Regions from separate parts of the Stenotrophomonas sp. SBJS02 genome, predicted to be linked through region 2. Evidence: riboswitches for the same ligand, from Rfam matches in the RefSeq annotation. Region 2 holds a riboswitch; the other holds the start of a gene.
The links. Region 2 has a riboswitch for cobalamin ahead of FQS62_RS01200 (epoxyqueuosine reductase QueH). Riboswitches for the same ligand answer to the same signal wherever they lie in the genome.
Positions count from the first base shown of each region.

Region 1 (7,188 bases), 280 kb from region 2:
CCCGCGTGCTGGAGGCACAACGTCGCCCCGGCGTGATCGACCTGGCCTTCGCCGGCCCGCGCGGCCGCCAGTTCTATCCAGGCGCTCAGCTGGCCCGTCACACCGCGCAGGTGCTGCGCCACGGCCAGCAGACGGTGGAGACCTATGCGCGACCGAACGGTTCACCCCGGCTGCTGGCGCAGATCGTGCGGCGTGGCCCGCGCATGGGCCTGCACACCCACAGCGAACGCCTGCTGCTGACCCACGGTGCGATGGAAGCGCTGCAGCTGGCGCTGCGCGCGGTCACCCAGCCCGGTGATGCGGTGGGCATCGAGGCGCCGTCCTACTTCAACCTGTACCCCCTGCTGGCCAACCTCGGTCTGCAGGCCATCGAACTGCCCACCCACCCACAGCACGGACTGGATGTGGATGCGCTGGATGCGCTGCTGGAGCACACGCCGCTGGCCGCTCTGGTGGTGATGCCCACCGTGCACAACCCGCTCGGCTGCACCATGCCGACCGCCGCCAAACAGCGCTTGGCCGAGCTGGTCAACGCACGGCAACTGCCGCTGATCGAGGATGCGGTGTACGCCGAGCTGCAGTTCTGCGAACCGCCGGCACCGCTCCTGAAGGCCTTCGATCGCGACGGCTGGGTGATGGTGGTCGGTGGTTTCTCCAAGACGCTGGCGCCGGACTACCGCATCGGCTGGCTGGATGGCGGGCGCTTCGCCGAGCGCATCGCGCTGCTGAAATTCCAGTCCACCGGCGGTGAGCCGCAGTTGCTCGGCGATGCGGTCGCGGCGTACCTGGAGGCCGGCAGCTACGAGCACCACCTGCACCGCATGCGTCGCCTGTATCGCGAACAGGTCGGGCGGCTGCGCCAGCTGGTGGCCGAGCACTTCCCGGCCGGCACCCGTGCCACCGAACCGCAGGGCGGATTCCTGCTGTGGCTGGAACTGCCGGGCGTGGACACGCGCGAGCTGTTCGAGCGAGCACTGCAGGAGGACATCGTGTTCATGCCCGGCCGGGTGTATTCGCGCGGCGCACGCTACCGCCACTGCCTGCGGTTGTCGTGCTGCCAGACGCTGGATGCACGCTTCATCGGTGCGGTGGAGAGGCTGGGTGCGATCGCGCGGGAGCTGGCGCGGGCTGATTGATAGGTAGAGTCGACTGTTAGTCGACTGCTCTTCACCGGATGCCCGAAAATCCCGCGCTGCGCGCGCGAGTCGACTGACAGTCGACTCTACCCTCTCCGGCATCGATTTCGCGTTTCAGCAATTCAGGCGTCGAGCAGGTGCGCGCTCAGCGCTTCGCCATCCGCCCCCGGCAGATGCGGCAGTCGCCCCCAGTACGGCATCGGCAGGCGCTGCTGCAGTGTGGCGATGTTTTCATCCTGGCGCTGCATCGCCGGGTCGATGTGGTTGCCGATCCAGCCCAGGCACTCCACGCCGCTGGCCTGCAGCGATTGCGCGGTCAGTCGCGCGTGGTTGACGCAGCCCAGCCGCATGCCCACCACCAGCAACACCGGCAACCGCAATGCGCGCACCAGGTCGAGCTGGTCGAGCGTGGCCGAGACCGGCGCCAGCCAACCGCCAACACCCTCCACCACCACCACATCGGCCTGTGCACGCAGACGTTCGAACGCCGCCATGATCGGCGCCAGCTCCACCTGCACGCCATCCTCGGCGGCGGCCAGTTCCGGCGCCAGCGGCTGGCGCAGCGCATACGGGTTCAGGTCGGCATAGTCCGGCACCGGCCAACTGGCCGCCTGCAGCGCCAATGCATCCTCGTTGCGCAGGCCCTGGCCCAGGTCCTCGCTGCCGCTGGCCACCGGCTTCATGCCGACCGCGCGCAGTCCGCGCCGGCGCAGCGCATGCAGCAGTGCAGTGCTGGCCGCAGTCTTGCCGATCTCGGTATCGGTGCCGGTGACGAACAGGGCGGGCGGCAGCGTGGCGGGCAACGGCATCGACGGGCTCCAACGGGGCAACAGAGCGTGCATTATCGCCGGCCCGGCGCGCTTGCTAGACTGCAGGCATGTTCGCCAATGCCTCGCTCACCGGCAGCAAGCCGGAACAATACGCCCAGCTGCTGGAACAGGCCCGTGGCCTGGTCTACGCCGAGTCCGACCGCATCGCCAACGCGGCCAACCTCTCGGCACTGGTCTACCACGCCCTGCCCGACCTGAACTGGGTGGGCTTCTACCTGTACGACGGCAAGGAGCTGGTGGTCGGCCCGTTCCAGGGCCTGCCGGCCTGCGTGCGCATCCCGCTGGACAAGGGCGTGTGCGGTGCCGCCGCCAGCCAGCGCGTGACCCAGCGCGTGGACGACGTCGATGCCTTCCCCGGCCACATCGCCTGCGATTCGGCCTCGCGTTCGGAGCTGGTGGTGCCGCTGCTGCGCGGTGATGAACTGATCGGCGTGTTCGATATCGACAGCCCGAAGGTCGGCCGCTTCGATGCCGACGATCAGGCCGGCCTGGAAGCCATCGCCCGCGTGTTCATCGAGGCGCTGGGATGAGCGCACCGAAGCTGCGCAACATCGGCCCCAAGAGTGCGGCGTGGCTGCGCCAGGTCGGCCTGCGCAGCCGCGAAGACCTGGTTGCGATCGGTGCCGTGGGCGCCTTCGTCAAGGTCAAGCGCGCCGGCTTCAGGCCCAGCCTGAACCTGCTGTACTCACTGGAAGGCGCACTGCTGGACTGCCACTGGCAGGAACTGAGCGAGCCGCAGCGTGAGGCGCTGGTGCAGGATTACGAAGCGCGCATCGCCGCGCATCCGCTGAAGGCAGCCGGCCCGGCGTCGGGCCCGGTGCATGAGCAGCGCTTCGATGCTGACGATGACGCTGAGGACAGCGTGGCCGAGCGCGCGGACGAGGATTGACGGGTAGTGCCGGCCGCAGGCCGGCAACCTCAGGAACGTTACAAAGATCGTGCAGTTGCCGGCCAGCGGCCGGCACTACCGATGGGTTACGGCTGCTGCAGCTCCAGCAACTCGCCCACCAGCCCGACCTCACCGCGTTCCAGCCACACCCGCAGGCGCGTGCCGTGGTCGATGCGCAGGGCCCAGCACAGCGACATCGGCAGGCCGCAGACCTGCGACAGCACCATGCGCAGCGGGCCACCATGGCTGACCACCAGCGTCGGTACCGGATCGTCATCATCGAGCAGGCGATCCAGCGCGCGCGCAATGCGCCGCTCGAAGTGGCCCCAGCTTTCACCGTTCGGCGGCGGGAACGCGTGCGGGTCGGCATGGAAGGCGGCCAGTGCATCCTCCGGCAGGTCGAACAGCGACTGCCCGTCCCAATCGCCGAAGTCCAGCTCTTCCCATTCCTCGTCCGCTTCCACGTCCAGCCCACGCGGGGTGGCCAGGGCCATCGCCGTGTGCAGCGAGCGCAGCCGCGGCGAACTGATCACCCGCTCCCAGGGCTGCGCGGCGTAAGCGTCGACCAGTTCCTGCGGCAGGCGGGCCAGCTGCGGCGGATCACTGCGGCCATCGAGGAACTCATCGCGACCGTTGCCGGCATGGCGGACCAGGTCGAGGATCATGCGCAAGTCCTGTACAGGCAACGCGGGAACAGCGGGAAACGGGCGGACATCGGCAACGGCACCACGGGATCGAGGGACCATTCTAAAGGCACAGCAAAGGCAGTCGAACACGTTCGACACTACGGGCCGCCTGCGATGCCGTAGACTGCGCGCACTTCCAGGTGACCTGCGGCCACGGCCGGCAGGTTGAAACGGGAAGCCGGTGACGCGTGATTCCACGCCATGCCGGCGCTGCCCCCGCAACGGTAAGCACGTCAGTTCCAGGCAACAACGCCACTGTGCCGCAAGCATGGGAAGGCGCCTGGACGGTGGCCTCGCGCCACCCGGCGGCAAGCCCGGAGACCGGCCCGGAAGCCTCAGGTCGCGATGCGGTGGGCATGGCGCTGGATGACGTGGCCTGTGCTGCGGCATCGGCGCGTGCCTGCCTTCGCGGCTCCTCCCCTTCGCCACGCGGGCGTGCGTGGCACCTGGAGTCCCCCATGAAGCTGCAGTCCCGAATGCTGTCCCTGGCCGTGCTGGCCGCCCTGCCCGCGCTGGCCCAGGCCGCCGATGACACCACCGCGCTCGACCAGATCCTGGTCACCGCCACCCGCACCCCCATCGCGCTGCAGGACAGCATCGCGCCGGCGCAGGTGATCGACCGCGCGCAGATCGAATCCAGCCAGGCCACCTCACTGCAGGAGCTGCTGCGCGGCCGCGCCGGCATCAACCTGACCAATGCCGGCGGCCTCGGCAAGCAGAGCTCGCTGTTCCTGCGCGGTACCAACTCGGGCCACACCGTGGTGCTGGTCGATGGCGTGCGCATCAACAGTGCCGACCTCGGCCTGGCCATGTACCAGGACCTGCCGCTGGCGCAGATCGAGCGCGTGGAAATCGTGCGTGGACCGCAGTCGAGCCTGTACGGCGCCGACGCCATCGGTGGCGTGATCCAGATCTTCACCCGCCGCAACCAGGGCGATTTCGCCCCGCACTTCCAGCTTGGCGTTGGCAGCAACGGCCTGCGTGAAGCCAGCGGTGGCATTGGCGGTGGTACCGAGCGCGGCTGGTTCGGTGCCGACATCGCCTACCAGCATTCCGATGGCATCGATGCCTGCCGCGGCTCGGCCACGCTGTTCGCCGGCTGCTTCGCCGACGAGCCCGACCGCGACGGCTACCGCAACCTGTCCAAGAGCCTGCGCGGTGGCTACACCTTCAACGACCAGTGGAACGTGGAAGGCAGCGCCCTGCGCGCCGACGGCAAGAACCATTACGACGGCTACTACAACTATTCGGAAACCCGCCAGCAGGTGCTGGCCGGCAAGGTGCGCTACACCCCTTCCGAGCGCCTGGCATTCACCGCAAACGTCGGCCGCAGTGACAACGAGTCGGACAACTTCGGTGATTTCGGTGCCCGTGGCAGCGCACAGACCCACCGCGACAGCGCCTCGCTGCAGGGCGACATCATGCTGGCCGAAGGTCAGCTGCTGAGCGCAGGCGTGGACTGGAGCGAAGACAACCTGGATGGCAGCAGCGCGGGCTACCTCGTCGACAGCCGCCGCAACACCGGCGTGTTCGTGCAGTACCAGGGCCGCTTCGGCCGCCACCAGCTGCAGGCCAGCGCGCGCAATGACGACAACCAGCAGTTCGGCAACCACGCCACCGGCAGCGTTGGCTGGGCCATGGAACTGGGCGACGGCCTGCGCGTCAACGCCAGCTACGGCACGGCGTTCAAGGCACCGACCTTCAGCGATCTGTACGACCCGTGGAGCGGTGTGCCGACGTTGAACCCGGAGAAGTCCAAGAGCGCCAACCTGGGCGTTTCGCAGCAGGGACAGGGCTGGCACTGGGGCCTGGACGTATATGAAACCCGCATCGATGATCTGATCACCTACGATGCGGCGACCTTCAAGATGCAGCAGGTGGAGAAGGCCCGCATCCGCGGCGCCGAACTGACCGGTGGCGTGCTGCTGGCCGGCTTCGACATCAACGCACAGCTCAGCTACACCGACCCGCGCAACCGCACCGGCGGCAGCACCCAGTTCGACAACTGGCTGCCGCGCCGTGCACAGCAGACCGCGCGCCTGGACGTCGACCGCCGCTTCGGCGATTTCCGCGCCGGCCTGACCGTGCAGGGTGCCGGCAAGCGCTACGACGATGCCGCAAACGCGGTGAAGGTGGGAGGTTACGGCACGCTGGATCTGCGCGCCGAATACGCGCTGACGCCGTCGTGGTCGCTGCTGGCGCGTGCCGCCAACGTGTTCGACCGTAGGTATGAGACGGTGGCGTGGTTCAACCAGCCCGGCCGCGAGTACCAGCTGAGCGTGCGTTACCAGCCGAAGTGACCGCAACGGTCATGGTAGTGCCGGCCGCTGGCCGGCAACATCATGACCTTCGGCAACGCGTTCCGGGTTGCCGGCCAGCGGCCGGCACTACCCCCTGCTTCAGCCCCGCAACCCCGGCAGTTCACGCAGGTCGTCGATCACCGCCACGGCATGCGCGGTGGCCAGGTCCAGGCCGCGCGGGTAGCCGTAACGCACCAGCGCGATCGGCATGCCGGCATCTTCGGCGGCGCGGTAGTCGGTCAACGAATCCCCCACCATCAGACAGGCGTCCACCGGCAGCCCGAAGTGCGCGGCGATGTGCCGCAGCGGCTCACCGCTGGGCTTGCGCTGCGGCAGCGAGTCGCCCCCCAGCACCAGCGCAAACACATCACCGATACCCAGGTGCTGCAGCAGCGGCGGCACCAGCGCTTCGGGCTTGTTGGTGCAGATCGCCAGCGGCACGTTGCGTGCACGCAGTTGTGCCAGCGCTTCACCCACGCCATCGAACAGGCGCGGGCTGCGCAGCAGGCATTCGCGGTAGTGCACCATGAAGATCGGCATCACTTCGGCCAGGTCGATCACGCGGCCGACCGCCTGCAGGGCCTGCTCGACCAGGCGGCGCACACCGTCGCCGATCCAGCCCAGTACCGTGGTTTCCGGTACGCGTGCCACACCGATGTCCTCCAGCGTGCGGTTCAGCGCTTCGGCGATATCAGCTGCGCTGTCGACCAGCGTGCCATCAAGGTCGAACACGACCAGCGGATAGGGATACGACAAGGGACGGCACCTGCATGACGTGGGGCCGTCCATTGTACGCCGCTGGTTTTTGCACCGATCCGCCTCAACCGATGCGGCGCGCGCGGGTAGCCAGGAACGTGGGCAGGTAGCGGTCGATCAGGAAACGCGGCTGCGGCTGCCAGTCTTCCATGAAGCGATCGATGATGAAGCCGGCATCCAGCTGCCCGCCGATCAGTTCGGTCAGGCTGTGGCCGAAGGTCAGCGCATCGCCGCGGGCGAGTTTCGCCTCACGTTCTGCGGCGGGCAGGTCTTCCAGGTCCGAATAGGGAATGGCGTACTGCGGCCGGATCAGGCCCTGCGCATCGAGCTGCGGATCGCGCGCGCCGACGAACAGCACCGGGTTGTAGAAGCTGGCCATCAACATGCCATCGCGCGCCAGCACGCGGCGGCATTCGGTCCACACCGGGCGCACGTCGGGTACGTACAGGTTGGAGATCGGATGGAACACCACATCAAAACTGTCGTTGGCGAACACGTGCAGATCGCGCATGTCGCCCTGCACCGTGCGCAGCTGCAGGCCATCGCGCGCCGCCACGCTGCGGTCCTGTTCCAGCTGCCCGTCGGAGAGAT
Region 1 is NZ_CP109812.1:542,297-549,484, reverse strand. It holds gene FQS62_RS02550 (aminotransferase-like domain-containing protein) at 1-1,136, shown strand, start outside; gene bioD (dethiobiotin synthase) at 1,259-1,945, opposite strand; gene FQS62_RS02540 (free L-methionine (R)-S-oxide reductase MsrC) at 2,014-2,496, shown strand; gene FQS62_RS02535 (TfoX/Sxy family protein) at 2,493-2,855, shown strand; gene FQS62_RS02530 (histidine phosphatase family protein) at 2,942-3,520, opposite strand; cobalamin riboswitch at 3,663-3,886, shown strand; gene btuB (TonB-dependent vitamin B12 receptor) at 4,000-5,841, shown strand; gene gph (phosphoglycolate phosphatase) at 5,941-6,597, opposite strand; gene FQS62_RS02515 (class I SAM-dependent methyltransferase) at 6,662-7,188, opposite strand, start outside.
Region 1: linked by a shared signal. The riboswitch ahead of btuB (TonB-dependent vitamin B12 receptor) and the one ahead of FQS62_RS01200 (epoxyqueuosine reductase QueH) in region 2 are both predicted to bind cobalamin.

Region 2 (7,188 bases):
GTCTTTCCCAATCACACCAACCACCTTGGCACCCTGTTCGGTGGCCAGGCGCTGGCCTGGATGGACAAGGCCGCCTTCCTGGCCGCCGCCCGTTACTCGCGCCGTACCGTGGTGACCGCGCGCAGCGACCAGGTCGACTTCAAGCTGCCGATCCGCATCGGCCAGATGGTGGAAACCATCGGCCGCATCGTCGAAGTCGGCCGCAGCTCGATGAAGGTCGAGGTGGAACTGATCGCCGAAGACCTGCACAGCGGCGAGCGCAAGCTGTGCACCCGCGGCCACTTCGTGATGATCGCGCTGGACGAGGAAGGCCACCCGATCGCGGTGCCGCCGCTGCCGGCGGCCTGATCCGCCGGCTGAACCTGCGCTTGCGGGGGCACGGCCGCGCCCCCATCTGGCAGCCATGACCCCGCCACTGACCGACTTCATCGACCGCGCCCAGCGCCTGTTCGTGCTGACCGGCGCCGGCTGCAGCACCGCCTCGGGCATTCCCGATTACCGCGATACCGACGGTCAGTGGAAACGCACGCCGCCGGTGACCTACCAGGCCTTCATGGGCGAGGCGGCCACCCGCCAGCGCTACTGGGCGCGCAGCCTGCTGGGCTGGCCGCGCTTCGGCCTGGCCCGGCCCAACGGCACCCACCAGGCCCTGGCTGCCCTGGAACGCCGGGGCAAGCTGCAGGTGCTGCTGACCCAGAATGTGGACGGCCTGCACCAGCGCGCCGGCAGCCACAACGTGATCGACCTGCATGGCCGCCTGGACCTTGTGCGCTGCATGGGCTGCGAGCGCCGCAGTGGCCGCGAGGAATTCCAGCAGCGCCTGCTGGACGCCAACCCAGGCTGGGACGCGCTGCAGGCCGGCGTCGCCCCGGATGGCGACGCCGACCTGGAGACGGATTTCTCCACGTTCGTGGTGCCCGACTGCCCGCATTGCGGCGGCGTGATGAAGCCGGACGTGGTGTTTTTCGGCGAGAACGTGCCGCGCGAACGCGTGGCGACGGTGCATGAGCACCTGCAGCAGGCCGACGCCGTGCTGGTGGTGGGCTCGTCGCTGATGGTCTATTCCGGCTTCCGCTTCGTGCAGGCCGCGGCCAGGGCAGGGCTGCCGGTGGCGGCGCTGAACCGTGGCCGCACCCGTGCCGACGACCTGCTGCAGTTCAAGGACGAGCGCGATTGCGCCGAGGCGTTGGCCGGTTGGGTGGCGGGCTGAGCCGAGCGCGGGCTCGGCTCTACAAGGGGTTGTTGGTTTCTGTAGAGCCGAGCCCACGCTCGGCTTCAGCAGGCCGCGCGAAACAGCGATCCATCCAGACGGTTGATTCGCAGGCCGTGCGGCGGTGCAATACGCCCCCTCCATCCGCCTGTCCCCCGCATCGCCGTGACCCAGCTGTTTTCGCCGATCTCGTTCGGCCCCCTGACCCTGTCCAACCGCATCGTCATCGCGCCGATGTGCCAGTATTCCGCCGAAGACGGCCGCGCCAGCGACTGGCACGCCATGCATCTGGGCAACCTGGCGCAGTCCGGTGCCGGCCTGCTGATCCTGGAAGCCACTGCCGTCGAACCGCGCGGCCGCATCAGCTGGGCCGACCTGGGCCTGTGGGACGACGGTACCGAAGCCGCACTGGCACAGGTGCTGGCCAGCGTCCGCCGCTGGTCGCCGATGCCGCTGGGCATCCAGCTGGGCCATGCCGGCCGCAAGGCCTCTGTGAACCGCCCGTGGGACGGTGGTGGCCAGCTGCCGGCCGATGACGCGCGTGGCTGGGCCACCGTGGCGCCGTCGCCGCTGCCGTTCCATGCCGCCGACCCGGCACCGCAGGAACTGGATGAGGCCGGCATCGCCGAGGTCATCGCCGCCTTCGCCGCCAGCGCGGTGCGCGCCGAGCGCCTGGGCTTCGAGCTGATCGAGCTGCATGCCGCGCACGGTTATCTGCTGCACCAGTTCCTGTCGCCGCTGAGCAACCACCGCACCGATGGCTACGGTGGCTCGCTGCCGAACCGCCTGCGCCTGCTGGTGGAAGTGTTCGATGCGGTGCGTGCGGCGGTGTCCGACAAGGTCGCGGTGGGCGTGCGTATTTCCGCCAGCGACTGGGTCGATGGCGGTTGGGATCTGGTGCAGAGCGAAGCGCTGGCCCAGGTGCTGGACGCGCGCGGCTGCAATTTCCTGCATGTCTCCAGCGGCGGCCTGGACGAGCGCCAGAAGATCACCGTCGGTCCGGGCTACCAGGTACCGTTCGCAGCAGCGATCAAGGCCAAGGTGCGCATGCCGGTCATCGCCGTGGGCATGATCACCGAGCCCGAGCAGGCCGAATCGATCCTGCGCCATCGCCACGCCGATGCTGTGGCCTTGGCGCGCGGCATTCTCTACGACCCGCGCTGGCCGTGGCATGCCGCCGCCGCGCTGCGCGACAGCGTGGAACCGGCGCCGCAGTACCTGCGCTGCGAGCCGCGCGATGCGCGCGGCGTGTTCAAGACGCGCTGAGGTTCACACCCGCCAGGCCGGCGCCATGCCGGCCTGCAGGTGCTCGAACAGCGCGCGGATCTTGGCGGTGAAATCGCGGCGGTCGCTGACGCAGAAATAGACCTCCATCGGCTCCGGGCGCCATCCAGTGTCGGCGCCGAACACCGCCTGCAGGCGACCATCGCGCAGGTACGGCTCGGCCACGAAGGCGGCCAGCCGGGTGATGCCGGCACCGGCCGCGGCCAGCGTTGCCAGTGCATCGATGTCATCGCAGACCATGCTCGGCGGCAGCGCGGCGTCCACGCGCTGTCCATCCTTCAGCAGGCCCCAGCGCAGCGGCCGGCCATCGGTGGGGAAGCGGTGCAGCAGCCCGCGATGACCGCTCAGCTCGGAGGGCTGCTTCGGCGTGCCGTGTGCCTTCAGGTAGGCCGGTGAGGCACAGAACACGAAGGGCACGCGTGCCAGCTGCCGTGCGACAACGCCGTCCTCCAGCTGCGCCCCGATGCGGATGCTGGCGTCCACCGCCTCAGGACCATGCTGCACGGCGCGGTCGGTCAGGCGCAGCTCCAGCTGCAGCTGCGGGTAGCGTTGCTGCAGCGAAGGCAGCAACGGTGCCAGCACGTGGCGACCGAAGGCGCTGCTGCCGGCGATGCGCAGCGGCCCCGCCGGTTCGATGTCACCGGAGGTGACCATCGCCTGCGCGCGCGCCAGGTCGGCTTCGATGTGGCGCACCTGCGCCAGGTACAGCGCGCCGGCCTCGCTGAGGGCCAGCTGCCGCGTGCTTCGGTTCAGCAACCGTACGCCCAGGTGGGCCTCCAGACGGTTGATGTTCTGACCGACTGCGGTGGCGCTGATGCCAAGGATGCGGGCCGCGGCGGCAATGCTGCCGGTCTCTGCGGTGCGGGTGAAGCTGCGGATCAGTTGCAACAGGTTCATGACCGACCAGCTTGCCACGGGGAGTCCAAAGTATCGCTTGGGACTGAACCAAGCAGGTCGGTTGCATCCGTGATCATCCGGCCGCTGGGCAGGGCGCTGCCCTACACTGTGGCGATGCGCCCCGATTCCATTCTTACCCTGTCCTGCCCCGACCGCACCGGCATCGTCTACCGCGTGTCCGGCATGCTGTTCGACCACGGCTGCAACATCCTCGACGCCCAGCAGTTCGGTGATGAGGAAAGTGGCCGCTTCTTCCTGCGCGTGCACTTCGACCGCGATGCCGGCCTGCCGCTGGAGACCGTGCACGCGGCCATGGCCACGCTCGCCGAGGGCTTCGGCATGGATTGGCAGCTGCACGATGGCCGACGCCGCGCGCGCCTGCTGGTGCTGGTCAGCAAGCAGGGCCACTGCCTCAACGATCTGCTGTTCCGCGCCCACAGTGGCCAGCTGAAGGTGGACATCGCGGCGGTGGCGTCCAACCACGCCGACTTCGCGCCGCTGGCGGCGTCCTACCAGGTGCCGTTCCACCACCTGCCGGTGACCGCCGATACACGCGCGGTGCAGGAGCAGCAGATCATCGACCTGGTCGAGCGCGAACGCATCGACCTGGTGGTGCTGGCGCGCTACATGCAGATCCTGTCACCCACGCTTTGCCGCGCGCTGGCTGGACGCGCGATCAACATCCACCACAGCTTCCTGCCCAGCTTCAAGGGCGCGCAGCCGTACCACCAGGCACACGCGCGCGGGGTCAAGATCATCGGCGCCACCGCGCACTACGTCACCGAGGACCTGGACGAAGGCCCGATCATCGAACAGGACGTGGCCCGCGTGGACCACGCGATGGCACCGCGCGAGCTGGTGCGGCTGGGCAGCGATACCGAATCGCTGGTGCTGGCACGCGCGGTTCGCCGCCATGTGGAGCACCGCATCCTGCTCAACGGGCATCGCACGGTGGTGTTCCGGTAGGTGCCTTTCTGTAGAGCCGAGCCATGCTCGGCTGCAGTTCGGCCCAATGCCGTGAATCTGACGGATGAGCCGAGCATGCTCGCTCTACAGGGCAACTCAGATGATCGCGATCCCCGCCTTGCCCAGCGCCTCGCGCACCATCGCGTCGTTGGCCTCGGTCACCGGCCGGGTCAGCTCCCACAGGAACTTCACCCGGAAGCCGGACTTCACTGCGTCCTGCGCGCTCCACAGCACGCAGTAGTCACGGGCCAGGCCGCATACGTGCACTTCGCGGATGCGGCGTTCGTGCAGCCAGCCGGCCAGGCCGGTGGCCGGGCGCTCGCCGTCAGGGCCATGGTTCTCGCGGAACGCGCTGTACGAATCCACCTGTTGGCGCGTGCCCTTGCGCAGGATCAGGTCGGCCACGGTCCAGTCTACGTCCGGGTGCAGGGCGGCACCGGCGCTGCCCTGCACGCAGTGGTCCGGCCACAGGGTCTGCGGCTGCGCATGCAGCAGGATGGTCTCGAAGGGGCGTTGGCCGGGGTGCTGGCTGGCGAACGAGGCATGGTCGGCCGGGTGCCAGTCCTGTGTTGCCACCACGGTGCGGTAGCGGCGCTGCGCCAGCAGATCGGCAATCGGTGCCACCAGCGCATCGCCCTGGTCGCAGGCCAGCGCACCGCCGGGCATGAAGTCCGGCTGCAGGTCGATCACCAGCAGGGCGACATCGGCGGGCAGGGCGGTCATGGCAGTTCCGGTACAACAGAAGGGGCGACCAGCGTGGCCGCCCCATGCCTGCACGTCAATCGCCCTGCGGCGTCTCAGCGTCCTGCCCGTAGTACAGCAGGCCGATCTTGATCCGTTCGCGGCCGTTCTCGCGGCGGTGGCGGTTGGCATCGCGCAGTGAATACACGCAGCCGCAGTACTCCTGCTGGTAGAACTGCTCGCGCTTGCTGATCTCGATCATGCGGCTGGCACCGCCGCCCTTGCGCCAGTTGTAGTCCCAGTACTGCAGGCCTTCATAGCGCGAGGCGGCGCGGATGCCGCAATCGTTGATCTGCGCCATGTTCTTCCAGCGCGAGATGCCCAGCGAAGAACTGATGGTGTCGTAGCCGTGCTCGTGCGCGTACAGCGCCGTGCGCTCGAAACGCATGTCGAAGCACATCGTGCAGCGGATGCCGCGTTCGGGCTCGTTTTCCATGCCGCGGGCACGGCTGAACCAGTTGTCGGTGTCGTAGTCGCAGTCGATGAAGGGAATGCCATGCTGCTCGGCGAAGCGGATGTTTTCCTGCTTGCGCAGTTCGTATTCCTTCACCGGATGGATGTTGGGGTTGTAGAAGAAGATCGCGTAGTCGATCCCGGAGGCGGTGATCGCCTCCATTACCTCGCCGGAGCAGGGCGCGCAGCATGAATGCAGCAGCAGGCGCTTGCCGTCGGCGGGCAGGGTCAGGGTGGGGCGTTTGAGCTCGGTCATCGTCAGGTACCGCATGGACCGCCGGCAACGGCGGTGGCCCATGCATCAGCGCGTGGGTGAACAGGTCTGGCCGGATACCGTGACAGGACGCGCGCGGCCGCGCGGCCTGCACGCGCAGGACGACGACGGCCCCGGCAACCTCCCCGCGGAGATTCCAGGTCGAGTCAGGGAACGGTCGTGTCCCCCGGCCGGGGCCGGTATTCGGGCTGATGGACACGGGCCGCAGCCCACCTACTACCTGCCGCTTCCCAGGCGCGAGCCCAGTGCTGTTGGCAGGATTCGTTTCCATTCACCGCTGCGGGGCAGCTCCGGAATGGGCGCGCGAGGCGCCTTCACCGGATTCCCGTTTAAATCCCTCCCCGCGCCGGAGCGATGAGAGGGATACCTTCGGCGTGTGCAAAGTGGACCTGTTGGTGGCGCGGGTCAAGAGCTCAGGGGGCAGAGCCCGCTGCGCTGCAACGGGATCCGACCCCGGAAACACCTTCAATGCCCTGCGGCAGCCCGCGTGCGGATATCGTCCAGCCGCTGGTCGTGCAGCAGGCGGCCGTTCTCCCACACGGTCACCATTGCGTCTTCGAAGCCGTCCGGCAGGGTGTCGTCGCCGCTGGCCGGCAGTGGCACCGTATGCAGGCTGCCATCGTCCAGGCGGCGCAGCAGGCGCATGCGGCCGCGCTTGCTGGTCTTGCCAGCATCGGTGACCGGATCCTTGTAGACGTCGATCCACTCACCCTCGACCCTCGCCGCCGAGCACTTCAGTGCGAACTTCTGCGTATCGCGGTCCAGCCGCTGCAGCAGCGCACCGCCCATGCCGAAGGCTACGTTGTCAGCGGCGTAGCCGTCGTCGGTGATGCGTTGCAGGATGGTGCGGATGGTATCCGGGTTTATGCCATCGCCCTGGATCACCCGCACGTGGTTGAGCACGCGGTAGCCCTTGCTGTTGAGGGTGTGGCCGAAGGCTTCATCCAGCCGGCGCAGGCTTTCGGCAACCACCTCCACCGGGTCGCCCGAGTCGGGGCGGATGACAAGGGTGGCACCGGAGGCGATCACTTCATCGCGCAGGGTGGTACCCCAGTGCTCGCTGATGGCGCGGTAGATGTCATAGCTGTCCGACACCACCGCTACGATCGCACCGGGCTTGCCGAACTGGCGCAGCATGTTGCGGTAGGCGTCCACCTCGCGCTCGCGGCCCCAGCTGGTGATGGTGCTGTGCTCGGCGGCGGGAATCGAATAGCCGGCCATCGGCGCGTGATAGTGCGCGCGCGCCAGGCACAGCGCCGAGACCGTATCGGTGCCGAGGAAGTTGACCAGGTGCGCGGCACCGCCCAGCGCGGCCGATTCCAGGCTCGAGACACCGCGCGCGCCGAAGTCGTGCAGCTTGAAC
Region 2 is NZ_CP109812.1:261,651-268,838, forward strand. It holds gene FQS62_RS01170 (acyl-CoA thioesterase) at 1-348, shown strand, start outside; gene FQS62_RS01175 (NAD-dependent protein deacetylase) at 404-1,210, shown strand; gene FQS62_RS01180 (NADH:flavin oxidoreductase/NADH oxidase) at 1,376-2,476, shown strand; gene FQS62_RS01185 (LysR family transcriptional regulator) at 2,480-3,391, opposite strand; gene purU (formyltetrahydrofolate deformylase) at 3,506-4,357, shown strand; gene pncA (bifunctional nicotinamidase/pyrazinamidase) at 4,454-5,080, opposite strand; gene FQS62_RS01200 (epoxyqueuosine reductase QueH) at 5,136-5,807, opposite strand; cobalamin riboswitch at 5,982-6,211, opposite strand; gene FQS62_RS01205 (nicotinate phosphoribosyltransferase) at 6,291-7,188, opposite strand, start outside.